Regions from separate parts of the Halalkalibacter sp. HAAS-P013 genome, predicted to be linked through region 2. Evidence: riboswitches for the same ligand, from Rfam matches in the RefSeq annotation. Region 2 holds a riboswitch; the other holds the start of a gene.

Region 1 (4,434 bases), on a different contig from region 2:
TCTAAATCTAAAAGATTAAATAAAAGCTTATAAAATTATACGTCTTTTTCAAACCCTGTATAATCAGGCGTATCTTTAGAAAAGAGCGATCAAAAAAGATCGCTTTTTTCTTCAACGAACGGATGCTTATATTGAAGAAGTACAACTACCAAAACAAACTCATTTGCTGCACAGTCGTTCATGTATTTTAAAACCACAGATACACCACCGAGAATTAAAATAAGTATACTTTGTCTATACTGATTCTACGGCTAGAAGTTATTTTCATGGTAGTACAACCATACTGGGCCTAAAATAAAATTTATTTAACTATGTGAACTAATTAAAGTAACGGGAGCTTGAGATTAAAATGGATTCACAAAAAGCATTGGATTAAATCCAATGCTTTTCTAATGTTAAGTTTAAAGTTAACTATGCTTAAATTAGAACTACTATATTTGTCCGTAAATCATGTTCTCTTCTATTGTTTAAAAACAGTTAAAACCCATACCTGTTTTTGGTTATAAATTTCTTCCCAAAACCCCATAATGTAGCTGAATGAGGCTTTTAAAAAGACGCTCCTCTTCTGACATTAGAATAGAAATTCTTATGCACTTACGAGCCTTAAAGAAGGTTAAGAAGGATGTTTCCCTGCACGATCCGATTGGGACCGATAAAGAAGGAAATGAAATCACGTTGATTGATGTTCTTCAAGAGGAAGGCGAAGATATCGTTGATGTCATCCAAACGAATATGGAGAAGACGCAGATTTATAAGTTTATCCATGTCTTAGATGAGCGTGAAAAAGAAGTCATTGTGGGGCGCTTCGGCTTAAACTTGGAGGAAGAACGCACCCAGCGTGAGATCGCGAAAGAGCTTGGTATATCACGTAGTTATGTATCTAGAATTGAAAAAAGAGCGTTAATGAAACTGTTTCATGAGTTTTATAAGCAGAGTCAAGGGAAGGGTTAACTAGAATTATTAATAAGAAGGGTGATCGCGAGAATCAGGTCGTCCTTCTTTTAATTTGTATGAATAGGGTTTAAAGTAAAAGAACCATTTTAACCAAGGAATAAATATCGGGCTAATCTTATTTATAAACGAGTAAGGTTGAAGTTATCGGAAATCACACATTCTTTCGTGAAGAGGATATGGAGATGCCAATAAAAGCATCCAGTTGTTGGATACTTTTATTGTATTATCAAAAATAAATTTCATCTTTAATCATTGAGTTTTCCAAAATAAACTCAATCTTTTAAAGATGTTAGATGTTGTAATTAAAAGTAAGCTATGTTAAATAATATTTTTGATTTTATAACAAAAATTCAGGGAACTCTCGTTAGTCGTGGGTTCCCTTTTTATTTCACTAACACCTCCGCTACTTTAATTGTAACATTTCACAAATTATTATTTAGAGTAAAATCTCTCAAACCTTTTCCTATTCCAACACCTATAAGGGATGAATTTAATTCTTCCCTGTCTTAAAGTTGTTATCTTTATATTATTAGATTAGACAGGGAAATATAAAAAAATTGTAATTGCTAAAGGAGGTTATTAAATGCTGTTTATATTTGAAATCATGAAAATGACGGTCAGAATAAAAAAGTTAACCCTTCTGTTAACAACAGTCCTCTTCTTAATAATTAGCGCCTTCTTCATGCATTGGTTAGAACCAGAGATTTTTGTTACCCCTTTTATTGGGTTTTGGTATGTTATGACAACCGTCACAACAACAGGGTATGGAGACTTTGTGCCAGAAACCACAATCGGGCGTATTTTTGGACTTTTTTATATTTAGTCGGGATCGGTTTAATTGGGATTGTCATTGGAAAAATTGTTGAAGGTTTCGGTATATACCGCAAGTTAAAGGAGGAAGGGAAATTGAGATATAAAGGTAAGAATCATTATATCATCATCGGCTGGACGAATAAGGCAAAGCATACAATGAATGAGATAATGTAAATAGATGATTATGCCAAAATTCTAGTTATTGATTCGTTAGAAAAGGCTAATATCCTTGAAGCAAAAGCTGTTTTAATTTTCACGAGAGATAGGGAGTATAACCCTGTCACAGCAGATGGACAATCATTGTTAATCGTCTCATCTATTGAGAGTTATGCTATAGAAATGAATAAAGAAATTTATACTATTGTAGAGATTCTCAAAGAAAAATACATCTCAAATTTCGAGCATGCAAATGTTGATGAATTTATTATTGCAGATGAAGCATTATCTGACCTTATGGCTAAAGCTGCTGTTGATAAAGGATCAAGTAAACTGATTATGGAACTTCTAAGTAGAAGAAGTGGCGTTGACATACGAAAAATAAAGAAAAAGCAAATGTGGAAGACGTATAATGATGCTTTTGATGATTTAAAAAAGCTTGGAGCAAATTTAATCTCTGATAGAAATGACTTTAACATCCTCGCTAAATTGGAAGAGCGAATTCCTACTGAGGCAGAACTTTATGTCATTTGTAGTAAGGAAGCCTATGTAAAAATCATGGAAGTTCGTTAAAAAAATATGTATTGACATGTTCCATAAAGAGGAGTAAATTCACTAATAGTTAAAATTTATATAAAACCTTTATTCGCTTAATCATTTTGAGCGGGGGAACCATTTTTGGATGGATCATTTCCATCTTGGGGTGAATCTTACTTAGTAAGAGGGGATACTCTTAGTCCCTAATCCGACAGCTAACCTCGTAAGCGTTATAAAAGAGAAGGTTCTTTTGGGACCATTCTTTGTGATGGTCTTTTTTATTTGGAGAAAAAAGGAGAAGTTTGGATTGGCAGATAAAAAGAAACAATTCGCTGTTATTGGGTTAGGACGTTTTGGTGGTAGCATTTGTAAAGAATTATTTAGGATGGGCCATCAAGTGTTAGCGATTGACATCAATGAAGCAAAGGTTACTGAATTTTCCCAATATGCAACACACGCTGTTATAGCAAATTCTGCAGATGAAAAAGCTTTACTTTCCTTAGGGATCAGAAACTTTGAATATGTAGTTGTAGCGATCGGTGATGATATACAAACCAGTATACTAACAACACTTGTGTTAAAAGAATTGAATCTACCGAATGTATGGGTAAAAGCGCAAAATGTTTATCACCATAAAGTTCTAGAAAAGATAGGTGCTGACCGAATTATCCACCCAGAACACGATATGGGCATTCGGATTGCCCAACATCTAACCTCAGAGAAAATTGTAGACTATATTGAATTATCAAATGAGTATAGCATCGTTGAATTATTAGCAACAAGTAAAATTCATAATAAATCGCTTATTGATTTGAATATACGAGCTAAGTATGGGTGTACCATTCTCGCTATTAAACGTGGTGAGGATGTAAATGTTTCACCACTGCCAGATGAGGTCATTATTGAAAAGGACCTTCTCATTGTCATTGGACATAAGAATGACTTAAAACGTTTTGAAGATGAAGGATTGTAGATAAGGAAAAAACATGAAGTAAATAATATACCAAAGAAGGTTTTATATATGGCTAAAATAAAAGAGCATTTAAGTCATCTTTCAGCTGTTCAGATTATTGTTTTGTATTACGTTGTTGCTGTAATTGTTGCAATGGCTTTATTTAGCTTACCAATTGCACGAAATTCTGGAACGCAATGGGGGTTTATAGAAGCTCTCTTCACTGCTGTGAGTGCAGTAAGTGTAACAGGACTAACGGTTGTTTCGACCGCAGAAACCTTTAGTGTGCCAGGTACCTTTATTCTAGCTTTTGTACTACAATTTGGTGGAATTGGAATTATGACATTAGGAACATTTGTCTGGATGCTCTTTCGTCGAAAGATTGGATTACGAGAAAGACAATTGATCATGACCGATCAAAACCGCGGAGAAATGGCAGGATTGGTTATGGTCATGAAACAGATTTTGTTCATGATTCTAGCGATTGAGGCTATCGGGGCACTCATTCTTAGTATCCACTTTCTACAATATTTCCCTACTTGGCAAGAAGCATTTATTCAAGGTTTCTTTGCATCCGTAAGTGCAACAACCAATGCTGGCTTTGACATTACAGGAAGCTCCTTAGAGCCCTTTGCCCATGATTATTTTGTACAATTTGTAAATATAATTTTATTAGTGCTAGGTGCCATTGGCTTCCCTGTTCTAATTGAATTAAAAGAATTCCTGACGGCAAAAGAAAGACCATTTACTAAGCGCTTTTCGCTTTATACAAAGTTAACAACAACAACGTTTGGGTTACTGATTCTGGTTGGGTTTCTTGGAATCCTTTTATTAGAAAGGAATCATTTCTTCCTTGATAAATCATGGCATGAGACGTTTTTTTATGCTCTATTTCAATCTGTAACTACTAGAAATGGTGGATTAGCAACAATGGACATAGCAGAATTTTATATTCCTACACAGTTATTTTTGAGCGCCCTAATGTTTATTGGGGCATCGCCGAGTAGTGTAGGAGGGGGAAT
Region 2 (4,434 bases):
TCCTATAAACATCAAAACAATGATGATTTGTTTGCCAACATCTGATAATTCTCCAGTTAACCCCATTGATAATCCAACTGTCCCAAATGCAGAGAAGGCTTCAAATACAATCATGATAAACGGTGCATCTTCCGTAATCGTTAGCGCTAAAATGGTTAAAAACACTGCAAATAAACTAATAACAACAATTGCTAACGAACGAATTATCATCTGGTTTTTAATTGTTCGCTCAAACACTACCGTTTCGTTTCTTCCTCTTAAAAACGTTACAACCGCCATCACAATTACAATAAAAGTTGTAAGTTTAATCCCACTACCTGTTGAAGCACTCCCTGCTCCAATAAACATTAAAAGCAAGATAAAAACTATCGAGCCTGGATTCATACTACCAATGTCCAACGAATTAAAGCCAGCTGTTCTCGGTGTAACAGCTTGAAAATAGGATGCCCATAGTTTTTCTCCCATTTCTAGAGTGCCGAGCGTAGCAGGATTTGTGTATTCAAGCGTAAATATCAATAACATTGCAACAACATTTATAACTAGAGTCCCTGTAAGCATTAATTTAGTATGTAACGATAAACGATGAAATACTTTTGTATGCCATAAATCAGATAAAACAGTAAATCCAATACCACCTGTGATAAATAAAAAAGTAATTAGAATATTAACAACGGGGTCTCCAACATAACCCATCAAACTATCAGACCACAACGAAAATCCAGCATTATTGAATGCAGAAATCGTATGGAAAACACTTGTATATATTCCAAATGCCCAACCATACTCTGGGACCCAACGCATAGATAACAAGATTACTGCTATAAATTCCATTGAGATAGCAAAAATAAATAATATTTTAACAAGGCGAATGACACCACCTATAGATGTTTGATTAAATGCTTCTTGTACCAACATTCGCTCTTTTAAGCCAATTTTTTTCCCTAAGACAACAACAATTAATACAGCAAAAGTCATCAACCCTAATCCACCAATTTGGATAAGAATCATAATAACAACTTGTCCGAAAACCGTAAAATCCAGCCCCGTATCTAGTACAACAAGACCAGTTACTGTTGTTGCTGAAGTAGCAGTAAATAAAGCATCTAACCATCTAATTGGTTCTGCTGTTGCAATAGGCAACTTTAATAATAAAGTACCAATTACAATTGCTATAAAAAAACTTAATGCCAATATCTGCGGAGGTGACATTTGAATGTTTCGATGTAAAAAACCTCTTCTATCTAACATCGTTACATCCCTTCTTCTTCAAACCGTTTTAAGTCGGCTTTGTGTCCAATGACAATAAGTATATCTTTTTCATAAATCGTATCATCTGGCATTGGAGATACATTAATATCCTCACCACGTTTAATTGCCAAAATTGTACATCCAAACTTAGCACGAACATCTAAATCGATAAGTGTTGAATTATGTATTTTTCTTGTTGCAAGCAGCTCCACAATACTATATTCATCTGATAATTCGATATAATCGACAATTTTTTCAGAAACTATATGTTGTGCGATACGAATGCCCATATCTTGTTCAGGATGAATAATCCGGTCTGCTCCAATTTTATCAAGAACCTTGTGGTGGTAAACGTTTTGTGCTTTCACCCAGACATTTTCAACTTCCATTTCTTTTAATACGAGGGTAGTCAGTATACTCGATTGAATGTCATCACCAATGGCTACAATCACATACTCAAAATTGCGAATGCCAAGAGATTGTAATGATTTTTCATCTGTTGCATTGGCTATCACCGCATGAGTAGAATGGGATGCAAATTCGTTAACCTTAGTATCATTGTTATCAATGGCTAACACTTGATGCCCCATTCTATATAACTCTTTGCAAACACTTCCCCCAAAGCGCCCTAAGCCTATAACTGCAAATTGCTTCTTTTTTTCTGCCATTGTTTCCACTCCTTTTCCCAAATAAAAAAAGACCATCACAAATAATGGTCTAAAAAAGACCCTTCTCTCCAAGAATAACGCTGACGAGGTTAGCTGTCGGATTAGGGACTGAGAGTATCCCCTCTTACTTAGTAAGATTCACCCCAAAGGTGGTTTTTAACCACCAAAAATGGTTCCCCCGCTCTAAAAAAGATTAAGCGAATAAAAGGTTGAAATTGTATTTATTTATAAAAGAGAATTTACTCCTCTTTTATATTCTTGTCAATATATTCTTTCTGAGTGACGTATCAATTTTTTTCTAATAGATAGATTAAGGGTGATTCAATTTCAGTTTCCATTTGTATCTCCTTTTTTAATAAAATTTTTTGATTCGTCCCAAATACTAAATTTTATAAAGATAATGGGATGTTATCTTGATGATTTTTCATACGATTACCGTCTCCACTTTTTTGGAAAATCCTTGTAACATATTCCAACACATAATAAAACATGAAAAAGGGAAAAAAAACCCTTATATCTTTTACATGCTAGAAAAAAATGCTACCCCAGTTGGATAACACCTTAAAAGTTTCGGATATTTTGATTTTTATACCTTTTCATTAATTCCTTCCGTAATATCAAATACAAACAAATCTAGTAGTGGCTCTTGGTATCCTGCTACCTTTAAATGTTGCATCTCGTTAACAACTTCATAAAACTCATCACTTTCATCTAAGTTTAGTCGTTCTAGCCCCGCATTGGTCAAAGGTACCTTTGAAGCACTTTTTCGATACTCGTCCAAGCCCATTCTCCATATACGAACACTTTCTTTGTATTTACTTTTTAAATACTTTGCAATTGCTATACCGTTCACATCGATATCACCAGAATAGTAAATCTCCGCACCGCATTTAATTAACTTGTCTAATAGCAACATTCCAGAGAGTTTAAAATTCCCATGCGTACAGACGATAGGATACACTCCATCTATTTTATCTAAAATGCTGGAGTACACCCCGCTATTCTCTAAGACAAATACTTTCTTTCCTATTACCGGCTTTACTGTATCAATATGACGCAAAGCACGCAAAGGAATATTTTGAACAGATTCTTCTTGATTTGCCCAATACCACTGTTGCAACATTGCATCTTCCCTAAAAGCCACAAGCCCATAACAAGTCACAAAACTGTGCAAGTCATCCTTTTCTAAGCCTACCATTGCCAACAAATTCGCTTCGTCTTCCGCATTTAAATTGCTTCGGTAATCTCGGTCTTCTTTTTCGCAAAGCACCATCTCAATCGCCTGATAAAGCTTCTTATTTTTATCAAAAAAATGGGGATTCCCTGTGATTCTTTCCGCAAATAAAGGCAACTTTTCAAATTCCCCATCCGGCGGTAAATTTGATATTGCTCTTAGTATCACTTCAATTGAATCGTATTCTTGCTCATTATATAAAGCAATAAAACTAGAGGAGCCCTTTTCCTTTTCTAGTATTCTTCTAACAACTACTTGCGCGTAAGGATGATGATACCCTTCCCTTAACTTCCTGAAGAACGCATTTTTCTTTTCTTCTTCCCGACGTTCTCTTTCTTTTTTTGGTATAATAGATTCTTTCGTTATTAACTCAACTATCTCGTATAATGTAATTTCCTCGAACTTTGAACCAATCAATCTATTTTCAAACTTTGATAAAGAAATGGTAATTGTTTTTCCACCATAAGCTATCCCCATCCACGATTCGATTGCGGTCCTTTCCTCATCCGAAGGGGCTATTTTCACAGACCCGCTTACATATCCCAAAGACTCTATTTTGCTTTTAAAAAGAGAGAAAAGGCGAGAAAACGCCTTCCTCCCAAAATACTCTTCTACTTCCCTTATAAAACCTTTATCCATCACCACCATACCCCCTATGTTCTAACCGAATCAAACAACGAATCTTGAATCGGGTCTCCGCTCAACTTGTCATCTTCATCTATCAAGACACCTTTACTGATTAAAACTTCCTCATTAATTTCCAGTGTTTTTCCGTCCCATCTCCAAGGCTCAGAACACACGAACCTCGCTACCTTATCATAGCTTAAACGAAAGATGTTGATTCCTGAAACGGTAGGATAATCTGCCCACAACGCTTGTGATGTGAGAATATAATTAAAACCTAACCTCTCCATCAAAGAGAACATTTCAGATATGTTTTCTTCATCCACCCCTGCAAATGCTTCATCTAAGGCAATGATATAAGGAGCATCCGGCGAAGAAGCACTGTACTTAGAATAAGCAGCAGAGAATAATGGAATATAAATAGCCATCGCTTTCTCTCCACCACTTAGGATGTTGAGGTTCTTCTCATCCAATGTTTTTTCCTTTTGACCCTCTAGGGTATACAGTATTTTAAACTTGTACCAATCGCGATAATCCAGTACTTGCTTTAAGGCTTGTTCCAGGTTTTCTAAGTCGTCTTTATTGTTTTTTTTGTCTAATCGTTCTTTCGCTAAGGCTATTTTACTCATAAAGTGCTTACTCAAGGCTTCGATATCAATA

The links. Region 2 has a riboswitch for cyclic di-AMP ahead of AC1FXP_RS22915 (potassium channel family protein). Riboswitches for the same ligand answer to the same signal wherever they lie in the genome.
Region 1: another riboswitch for cyclic di-AMP. It lies ahead of AC1FXP_RS13355 (potassium channel family protein); the one in region 2 lies ahead of AC1FXP_RS22915 (potassium channel family protein).

What each region holds. Positions count from the first base shown of each region.
Region 1 covers NZ_JBWQTU010000009.1:44,476-48,909, reverse strand. The annotation lists gene AC1FXP_RS13375 (sucrose-specific PTS transporter subunit IIBC) at 1-33, shown strand, start outside; partial or broken gene AC1FXP_RS13370 (sigma-70 family RNA polymerase sigma factor) at 571-951, shown strand; gene AC1FXP_RS13365 (ion channel) at 1,538-1,777, shown strand; gene AC1FXP_RS13360 (hypothetical protein) at 2,068-2,496, shown strand; cyclic di-AMP (ydaO/yuaA leader) riboswitch at 2,561-2,706, shown strand; gene AC1FXP_RS13355 (potassium channel family protein) at 2,729-3,433, shown strand; gene AC1FXP_RS13350 (TrkH family potassium uptake protein) at 3,482-4,434, shown strand, end outside.
Region 2 covers NZ_JBWQTU010000035.1:12,923-17,356, reverse strand. The annotation lists gene AC1FXP_RS22920 (TrkH family potassium uptake protein) at 1-1,248, opposite strand, end outside; gene AC1FXP_RS22915 (potassium channel family protein) at 1,251-1,916, opposite strand; cyclic di-AMP (ydaO/yuaA leader) riboswitch at 1,980-2,126, opposite strand; gene AC1FXP_RS22910 (TIGR02679 domain-containing protein) at 2,503-3,789, opposite strand; gene AC1FXP_RS22905 (TIGR02680 family protein) at 3,804-4,434, opposite strand, start outside.